3 regions of the Pseudomonas sp. Stari2 genome follow, and region 3 is predicted to be linked to each of the others. Evidence: predicted binding sites of a transcription regulator. Region 3 holds the regulator's gene; each other region holds the start of a gene.
What was found. Region 3 encodes FliA, which starts transcription of late flagellar genes. Its sites were predicted from a motif close to CTAAAGTTTNNNNNNNNNNNGCCGNTAA; they were not measured.
Positions count from the first base shown of each region.

Region 1: the regulator FliA is predicted to act here: its motif matches at 1,627-1,654, upstream of NH234_RS16100 (methyl-accepting chemotaxis protein).
Region 2: the regulator FliA is predicted to act here: its motif matches at 2,123-2,150, upstream of NH234_RS04210 (methyl-accepting chemotaxis protein).

Region 1 covers NZ_CP099760.1:3,581,293-3,584,567, reverse strand. The annotation lists gene NH234_RS16100 (methyl-accepting chemotaxis protein) at 1-1,499, opposite strand, end outside; gene NH234_RS16095 (undecaprenyl-diphosphate phosphatase) at 1,803-2,633, shown strand; gene NH234_RS16090 (DUF1294 domain-containing protein) at 2,630-3,058, shown strand; gene NH234_RS16085 (MmcQ/YjbR family DNA-binding protein) at 3,061-3,275, opposite strand, start outside.
Region 2 covers NZ_CP099760.1:950,663-953,937, forward strand. The annotation lists gene NH234_RS04210 (methyl-accepting chemotaxis protein) at 26-1,972, opposite strand; gene NH234_RS04215 (PA4780 family RIO1-like protein kinase) at 2,415-3,275, shown strand, end outside.
Region 3 covers NZ_CP099760.1:1,993,233-1,996,507, reverse strand. The annotation lists gene NH234_RS09170 (protein phosphatase CheZ) at 1-746, opposite strand, end outside; gene NH234_RS09165 (chemotaxis response regulator CheY) at 764-1,135, opposite strand; gene fliA (RNA polymerase sigma factor FliA) at 1,303-2,043, opposite strand; gene fleN (flagellar synthesis regulator FleN) at 2,040-2,870, opposite strand; gene flhF (flagellar biosynthesis protein FlhF) at 2,984-3,275, opposite strand, start outside.

The sequences.
Region 1 (3,275 bases), 1.6 Mb from region 3:
ATGTCCTCGACCACGTGCGCCTGTTGCAGGGTCGCACTGGCGATCGACGCATTCAGACCGTTGAGGTTGCGCAGCGCCTGGCCGATCGCATTGAGGCTCGCACCGGCCAGTCCGGCCTGCTCGATGGTCAGCTGCGAGGCCTTGCTGCTGTCGCCGATCACTTTCACCGCGGCTTCAGAATGATTTTGCAGGCGCTCGATCATTGACTGGATTTCCGCCGTGGATTTCTGTGTGCGCTGTGCCAGCAGGCGAACCTCATCGGCCACCACGGCAAAACCACGGCCCTGTTCGCCGGCGCGGGCGGCTTCGATGGCGGCGTTGAGTGCCAGCAGGTTGGTCTGTTCGGCAATCGAGCGGATCACCTCCAGGACACTGCCGATCTGCGTGCTTTCGGTCGCCAAAGTACGAATGACTTCGACCGCCTGATCGATGGTGCCGGACAATTTGTCGATCTGTTGCAGGCTGCCGTCGATGTTGATCTGGCCCTGCTGCGCCTGAGCTTCGGCATCGCGCATTTCGTTGGCGGCATGCTCGGCGTTCTTCGCCACATCCTGCACGCCGTAGGTGACTTCGTTGATGGCCGTCGCCACCAGCTCCATCTGCTGCGATTGTTGCTGGCTGCGTTGCTGGGCCTGACTCGCGTCGTTGCCCAGTTCAGTGGAGGACTGGCCCAGCGCGCTGGCCGACACCTGCAAATCGCCGATCACCCGGCGCAGCTTGGCGGTGAAGGCATTGAAGTGATGGGCCAGTTGCGTGACTTCGTCCTGGCCATGGGTATCGAGGCTGCGGGTCAGGTCGCTTTCGCCGCTGGCAATGTTGGCCATGGCGTTCACGGTTTCCTGCAACGGGCGAACGATGCTGCGGGCAATCAGGATCACCAGCACGCCCATGATCAGTGCAATCAACAGACCGACAACGGAAGCCTTGATCACCTGGCCCTGAAACTCAGCCTGCACATCGTCGACGTACACGCCGGAACCCAGCACCCAACCCCATGGCTCGAACAGTTTCACGTAGGAGGTCTTGGCCACCGGTTCACTGGCACCGGGTTTCGGCCAACGGTAGTCGACCATCCCGGCGCCCTTGGATTTGGCGATGGCAACCATCTCGTTGAACACTGCAAAACCGTCCGGGTCGCGGATCGCCGAGAGGTTCTGGCCTTCGAGCTTCGGATTGGTTGGGTGCATGACCATCACGGGCGTGAGATCGTTGATCCAGAAGTAATCGTTCTGGTCATAACGCAGGCCGCGAATCGCCGTCAGCGCCTGCTTCTGCGCGGCGTCGCGGGTCAGGGTTCCCGCCGCTTCCAGGCTCTGGTAATAGGTCAGCAAACCGCTGGCGGTCTGCACCACATGCTGGGTTTTCTGGGCCTTGGCGTGATACAGGTCATCGTGGATCTGCTTGAGCATCAACAGGCCCAGGGTCAGCAGCATGACCACCGCCACAATCAAGATGAGCCACAAGCGTCGGCTGATCGACACACTGCGCAAGCTGTTCATAACGCTGTCACTCCGATTTCTTTTTCTTGTAATAAATCACCGCCAGCATCCAACCACGTTTCCTTGGTCGGGCATACGCGACCCAAGTCGTAGAGCGCGGCAGCGCTATTACGGCTTGTCTGTTAGGATTTCGGCCCCGTGCGTGAAAACCTGAACCCAAGTTGCCATTTCACGGAATTTTGACCGTTTCGTGTGGATCCTTGGCGCGCGGAATCGGTACAGCAACAAACAGCTACGCTGATCGCAGTGAACGTAAAAAATACTATCGGGGCATGCCTGAACGCATCGCTCTTTGGGGGATTGATGGACCTTTGGACCGCCTTGCAGGCACTGATTCTTGGAGTTGTAGAAGGGCTGACGGAGTTTTTGCCCATTTCCAGTACCGGACACCAGATCATTGTCGCCGACCTGCTGAATTTCGGCGGCGAACGCGCCATGGCGTTCAACATCATCATTCAGCTCGGCGCGATTCTCGCGGTGGTCTGGGAGTTTCGCCGCAAGATTCTCGACGTGGTCATCGGCTTGCCGACCCAGCCGAGTGCGCGACGCTTTACCGCCAACCTGCTGATCGCCTTCCTGCCCGCCGTGGTGCTCGGCGTGATCTTTGCCAATCTGATTCACAAGTACCTGTTCAACCCGATCACCGTAGCGACGGCGTTGGTGGTGGGCGGCTTCATCATGTTGTGGGCCGAGCGCCGGCAGCATGAAGTGCACGCCGAAACCGTGGACGAAATCACCTGGAAGGATGCGCTGAAGGTCGGTTTCGCCCAATGTCTGGCGATGATCCCGGGCACCTCGCGCTCCGGCTCGACCATCATTGGCGGGCTGCTGTTCGGTCTGTCGCGCAAGACCGCCACCGAGTTCTCGTTTTTCCTGGCGATGCCGACCATGGTCGGTGCGGCGGTCTATTCGGGCTACAAGTACCGCGCGCTGTTCGTGCCGGCGGACTTCCCGGTGTTTGCCATCGGTTTTGTCACGGCATTCGTTTTCGCCATGATCGCCGTGCGCGGTTTGCTGAAGTTCATCGCCAGCCACAGCTATGCGGCATTCGCCTGGTACCGGATCGTGTTCGGTCTGTTGATTCTGGCGACCTGGCAGTTCGGTTGGGTGGACTGGGCGGCAGCCAAGGCATGAGTGACTCCCGCGCACGCCGCCCGGATCGCGGTCCTTCCGGTGGCAGCATCCAGCATCTGAAGTTGAAGCTGATGATCTTGCTGATCGTCTGTGCGTTGCCGCTGTTCGGTTCGCTGTCGATGTGGCTGCGCGGAATCTCACGGGTGCCGCTGACGGCTTATGGGCTGGTCAGCGTGCTGGCGTTTTTCCTGTACTGGGCCGACAAGCGCAAGGCTCGCGCCGACGCCTGGCGCACGCCGGAGAACGTCCTGCACACCGTGGAACTGGCGGGAGGCTGGCCGGGCGCGTTGATCGCCCAGCAAGTCTTCCGGCACAAGACGCGCAAGGTGTCGTTTCAGATTCTGTTCTGGGTGATCGTCGCGCTGCACCAGGTGTTCTGGATCGACCAGTTGTTCCTCGGTTCGAACCTGTTGGCGCTGGGTTAGAACTACAGCAGCAAACCCACCTGGGTTTTCTTCGGCAGCTTGCTCACCACCAACTGGTGAGAACGTTGCAGTAACCCTCGCAGTTCCTCGGCGCTCAAGGGGTAGGGCGGGTGCATGATGATCCACTGTGCCCGCGCCAGATATGGCGCCGGGTGAATGCCCGGCCGGTCGCAATGGCCGAGAAACAGATCCTTGTCGACCTTGAACGCCAGCGACT
Region 2 (3,275 bases), 1.0 Mb from region 3:
AAGGAGAGGGGCCTCCAAAGGTTATTCAGGTACGGAACCTGCGCACTAACCCATCCAGCTCATTCGACAACCCCGCCAGACTCTGCGAATCCAGCCGCGCCGAATTCGCCAGCTCCGCCACCAGCTGCGCATCACCATGAATCTGGCTGATATGCCGATTGATGTCCTCGGCCACCTGATGCTGCTCTTCCGCCGCAGTCGCGATCTGAGTGTTCATGTCACGAATCACATCCACCGACTCACGGATCTGCCCAAAGCTCTCCCGCGCCTCACCAATCCGTGCCACCGATTGCTGCGACACATCAAGACTGGCACGCATCTGCTGGGTCACCGCGCTGGTGCGCTTCGCCAGATTGCCCAGCAGCCCGTCGATTTCCGCCGTCGAATCCGCCGTGCGCTTGGCCAATGCGCGAACCTCATCGGCGACCACCGCAAATCCACGCCCCTGTTCACCGGCCCGCGCTGCTTCGATAGCCGCGTTGAGCGCCAGCAGGTTGGTCTGTTCGGCGATGGAGCGGATGGTGCCGAGGATCGACTGGATGTCGTTGCTGTCGCGTTCCAGTTGCTGCATCGACTGCGCCGATTGCTCCAGTTCCTGGCTCAGTTGGTCGACACTGTGCACCGCCGCATCGATCTGCTGCTGACCTTCGCGGGCCTGGCGCTGGCCGCTGTCGGCCGACTCGGCTGCCTGGCTACACGAGCGGGCGACTTCGTTGGCGGTGGCGACCATTTCGTGGAACGCGGTCGAGACCATATCCACCGCTTCGCGCTGGCGTCCGGCGGCTTCGGCCATGTCGCCGGAGACCCGGGTCGAGCTCTGCGAAGTGGCGAGGATTTTTCCGGCCGCGCCGCCGATGTGTTGGATCAGGCTGCGGATCGCGGTGAGGAACTGGTTGAACCAGTTGGCCAGTTGCGCGGTTTCGTCGCTGCCACGGATGTCGAGGCTCTTGGTCAGGTCGCCTTCGCCCTGGGCGATACCTTCCAGACCGCTGGCCACGCTGCGGATCGGCCTTACGATCAGGCTGGCGAAACTGGCGCCGACGACGGCGAAAAATGCTGCCAGCACGGCCGCGATGATCGCGATCAGCCAGGTCAGTTGAGTGGCGGAACTCATCACTTCGTTCTGTTTGATCAGGCCGATGAAGGTCCAGCCCAATTGCTCCGACGGCCAGACGTTGGCCATGTAGCGTTCGCCGTTGAGCTTGACTTCCACCAGGCCTTTGCCGGCCTTGGCCAGTTGTGCGTAACCGTCGCCGAGGCTGTCGAGCTTCTTGAAGTTGTGCTCCGGTTGCTTCGGATCGACCAGCACCGTGCCGGTGTTTTCCATCAGCATCAGGTAACCGCTTTCACCGAGCTTGATCTGTTTGACGATCTCGGTCAGTTGCTTGAGCGACACGTCAATGTTGACCACGCCACCCTGGGCGCCCAACTGGTTGGCCACTGCGCGCACGGTGCTGACCAGTACCGCGTCATCGCCGGCCCAATAATAGGCTTCGGTGCGCAGGGTCTTGCCCGGGTTGGCCATGGCGGTCTTGTACCACGGGCGGGTACGCGGGTCGTAGTTGGCCATTTTCGGGTCGCCCGGCCAGAAGGCGTAGCCGCCGCTGCTCAGGCCATAGGAAACATAGGAGTAGGCCGGGTGAGATTTCGCCAGCCCTTCGAACAGGGCAAACAGTTGCTTGTCGATTTCTCCGTCGGAGGTATCGGCGGCGTTCGCGCTCATGCGGCTGCGTACGGTGCCGTCGGCGTTTTTGACCAGGGGCTGCGCCGCCAGGTAATCGACGTTCTGGCTGATGCCGTCGAAAAACAGCTGCATGGCGTTGCTGACCTGTCGGATCTCGCGTCCGCTGCTGTCGACAAAGCCTTCCCGGGCATCGCTGCGCAGGTTCAGTACCACCAGCGTGGCGACCAGTACCACGGGCAAGCAGGCGATGATTGCAAACGCCCAGGTCAACTTCTGTTTGATGTTCATCCGCGCTCCAGATTTTCTTGTAGGCCCACGCAGTGCAGATGACTCGCGGTTTATTGGCAGCCGAAAAACGTATTTCTCACCCGTTTCCTTGAGTGCGACATCGAAGATTTTTTTGAAACGATTGTCGGACAAATTCCTCTGCCTCAAATGAATTCGGCCGCGCGTGAGGGAAATTGAGGCTGCAAAAGAAAATTATTGTGAGCGGTGTTCGGCGGGATGTCAGATTCTGTCGCAAATGCCCTCAAGTCCTGTCGCCAACAACTCCGACAGCCTCGGCTATGATTCGCAGCAGTCGATAAAGAGGCGGATCGGCCCGGTTTATCCGGCACAGTGTGTGCATCCACAGGTTCACAGGTCGGCAACCCCTCCCCGTGATGCGAGGATTGCCGTATAACGAGTGACATTCGCGTGTTTGGTAATAAAGGACCCACAATAAAAGCTGATGAAGACTCCAAAACGCATTGAACCCCTGATCGAGGACGGTCTGGTCGACGAAGTGCTGCGTCCACTCATGAGTGGCAAAGAAGCAGCTGTTTATGTGGTGCGCTGCGGCAATCAGTTACGTTGCGCAAAGGTCTACAAGGAGGCGAACAAACGCAGTTTCCGCCAGGCGGCCGAGTATCAGGAAGGCCGCAAGGTTCGTAACAGCCGACAGGCCCGGGCGATGGCCAAGGGTTCCAAGTTCGGGCGCAAGGAAGCCGAAGACGCCTGGCAGAACGCCGAAGTCGCGGCGCTGTTCCGCCTGGCCAACGCCGGTGTGCGGGTGCCCAAGCCGTACGATTTCCTCGAAGGCGTGCTGCTGATGGAACTGGTGGCCGACGAATACGGCGATGCCGCACCGCGTCTGAACGACGTGGTGCTGGAGCCGGATCAGGCCCGCGAATATCACGCGTTCCTGATTTCGCAGATCGTGCTGATGTTGTGTACCGGTCTGGTGCACGGTGACCTCTCGGAGTTCAACGTGCTGCTGACGCCGACAGGGCCGGTCATCATCGACCTGCCGCAAGCGGTGGACGCCGCCGGCAACAACCACGCGTTCAGCATGCTCGAACGTGACGTCGGCAACATGGCGTCGTATTTCGGTCGCTTCGCCCCGGAGTTGAAGAAGACCCGATACGCCAAGGAAATGTGGGCGTTATACGAAGCGGGTACGTTGCACCCGGCCAGCGTGCTGACCGGCGAGTTCGACGATCCCGAGGACCTGGCCGATGTCGGCGGAGTGCTGCGCGAGATCGAAGCGGCGCGTCTGGATGAGGAGCGCAAGCAAGCCATCCGCGCGGCGGACGACGAGCCCAAGGGCAAG
Region 3 (3,275 bases):
CCGGACACAACGTCTTCTCGTTTATCGGCATGAATCTGCGGACCTTCACCCTGCGAGAGATGTTTTTGTGGATCTTTTTCAGCGAGCATTGCAGCACGGTCATGTTCGATGCCCGCAAAGCGGTCCACCTGGCTGGCCATGAGCACGAGTTTGAGCAGATTGCTTTCGACTTCGGTGACCAACTGGGTCACGCGCTTGATCACTTGACCTGTGAGGTCCTGGTAATCCTGGGCCAGCAGAATGTCGTTGAGGTTGCTCGACACTGCGCGGTTGTCGGTGCTGCTGCGTGTCAGAAAACCGTCGACCCGACGCGCCAGCTCGCGGAACTCCTCAGCCCCGACTTCACGACGCATGAAGCGTCCCCAGTCGGCACTCAATGCCTGGGCTTCGTCAGCCAGACCATTGACCACCGGCGTGGCGCTTTCCACCAGGTCCATGGTGCGGTTGGCCGCCGCTTCGGTCAGCTTGACCACATAGCTCAGGCGCTCGGTCGCATCAGTGATCTGCGACACTTCCTCGGCCTGCGGCATGTGCGGGTCGATCTGGAAGTTGACGATTGCACTGTGCAGTTCGCGCGTGAGCTTGCCGACTTCCTGGTACAGGCCACGGTCACGGGTCTGATTGAGCTCATGGATCAGTTGCACAGCGTCGCCGAACCTGCCTTTTTCAAGGCTTTCGACCAGTTCGACCGCGTGTTTTTTCAGCGTCGACTCGAAGTCGCCCTGTGAAGATTCTTTATGCTCCATAGCTCCCCCGCGCGTCATCAGCCGATGCGTTCGAAAATCTTCTCGATTTTTTCTTTCAGCGCCTGAGCCGTGAAAGGTTTGACCACGTAGCCGTTAACACCGGCCTGGGCCGCTTCGATGATCTGCTCGCGCTTGGCTTCAGCAGTCACCATCAGCACTGGCAGGTGCTTGAGTTTTTCATCGGCGCGCACGTGACGCAGCAAGTCGATACCGGTCATGCCAGGCATGTTCCAGTCGGTCACCAGAAAGTCGATGCTGCCGCTGTTGAGTACCGGAATGGCAGTGGTGCCATCGTCGGCTTCAACGGTGTTGGTGAACCCGAGGTCACGCAACAGGTTCTTGATGATCCGCCGCATCGTTGAGAAGTCATCAACGATGAGGATTTTCATGTCTTTGTTCAATTCGACCTCCAAGCAGTCTTAAACGCGCCCAGCACCTGGACGCGCCATTTCAATCAATCCGGCAAAACACTCGATGACTGTCTGGAGCACAACAGAGCAAGACCGGTGCCGTTCACCACCGCACCAGCCTCGTTCGCAGCGTCCCCACACTGCCTTCAGCGCGCTCGCCACTCCCCCAAACGCCCCCGCAAGCGGGCCGCGCACTGGCTATGTAACTGGCTGACCCGCGATTCACTGACGCCAAGGACTTCACCGATTTCCTTGAGGTTCAGCTCTTCGTCGTAGTACAGCGCCAACACCAGTCGCTCACGCTCCGGCAAATTGGCAATCGCGTCCGCCAACGCAGCCTGGAAGCGCTCATCTTCCAGATCGCGCGACGGCTCAAGATGAGCACTGGCGCCATCCTCGTGCAGCCCTTCGTGTTCGCCGTCCTGCAACAGGTCGTCGAAACTGAACAGTCGGCTGCCCAGGGTGTCATTCAAAATCCCGTAGTAATCGTCGAGACTCAATTGGAGTTCGGCCGCAACCTCGTGATCTTTAGCGTCACGGCCGGTTTTAGCTTCAATCGAGCGAATCGCGTCGCTGACCATACGGGTGTTACGGTGAACCGAGCGTGGTGCCCAGTCCCCCTTGCGTACTTCATCGAGCATGGCGCCGCGGATCCGGATGCCCGCGTACGTTTCGAAACTGGCGCCTTTGCTGGCGTCGTATTTGGTCGAGACTTCGAGCAGGCCGATCATCCCGGCCTGGATCAGGTCTTCGACCTGCACACTGGCAGGCAATCGCGCCAGCAAGTGGTAAGCAATGCGTTTGACCAGTGGCGCGTAACGCTCGATCAGTTCGTACTGCGCGTCACGTGCCGACTTCTTGTAGAAATTCATACCGCTGGCGGTCATAGCACAGGTCCTGCCGTTTGCTGCACGAGGCGCTCGACGAAAAATTCGAGGTGGCCGCGCGGGTTGGCGGGCAGCGGCCAGGTGTCGACCTTCTGTGCGATCGCCTTGAACGCCAGTGCGCACTTGGAACGCGGGAAAGCTTCATAGACCGCACGCTGCTTCTGCACCGCCTTGCGCACGCTTTCGTCGTAAGGCACCGCGCCGACGTATTGTAGGGCGACGTCAAGGAAGCGATCCGTGACCTTGGTCAACTTGGCGAACAGATTGCGACCTTCCTGCGGGCTCTGGGCCATGTTGGCCAGGACGCGGAAGCGGTTCATGCCGTAATCGCGGTTCAGCAGTTTGATCAGCGCGTAGGCGTCGGTAATCGAGGTCGGCTCGTCGCAGACCACCAGCAACACTTCTTGCGCAGCGCGAACAAAACTGACTACCGAGTCACCGATACCCGCAGCGGTGTCGATCACCAACACATCGAGATTGTCGCCGATATCGCTGAACGCCTGGATCAGGCCGGCATGCTGGGCCGGACTCAGATGAACCATGCTCTGGGTGCCAGAAGCGGCCGGCACGATGCGGATCCCGCCGGGACCTTGCAACAGCACGTCGCGCAGCTCGCAGCGGCCCTCGATCACATCGGCCAGGGTACGTTTGGGCGTGAGGCCCAGCAGAACGTCGACGTTCGCCAGACCCAGGTCGGCGTCCAGCAGCATGACCCGACGGCCAAGCTCTGCCAGCGCCAGGGACAAGTTCACTGACACGTTAGTCTTGCCGACGCCACCTTTGCCGCCGGTCACCGCGATCACCTGTACGGGATGCATGCTGCCCATGTTATTTCTTTACCTTGTCTTGCATAGACGGAGGCCACATTACTGGCTGCGCGTTCACAACCGGAACAATGCGTGGCAGACCATCGATGTAGGTACAAAAACTGTTCATTACCTCAGCCAACCTGCTTGGTCGGGCTGTGGTAGATATCAGCGAACATGTCAGCCATGGCTTCTTCGCTGGGTTCTTCCTGCATTTGCACGCTGACGGCGCGGCTGACCAATTGATGACGGCGCGGCAGATGCAGATCATCCGGAATCCGGGGGCCATCGGTCAGGTAGGCGACCGGCAGTTCATGACTGATCGCCAGACTCAGCACTTCGCCAAGGCTGGCCGTCTCATCCAGTTTAGTCAGGATGCACCCGGCGAGCCCGCAACGCTTGTAACTGTGATAAGCGGCGGTTAGA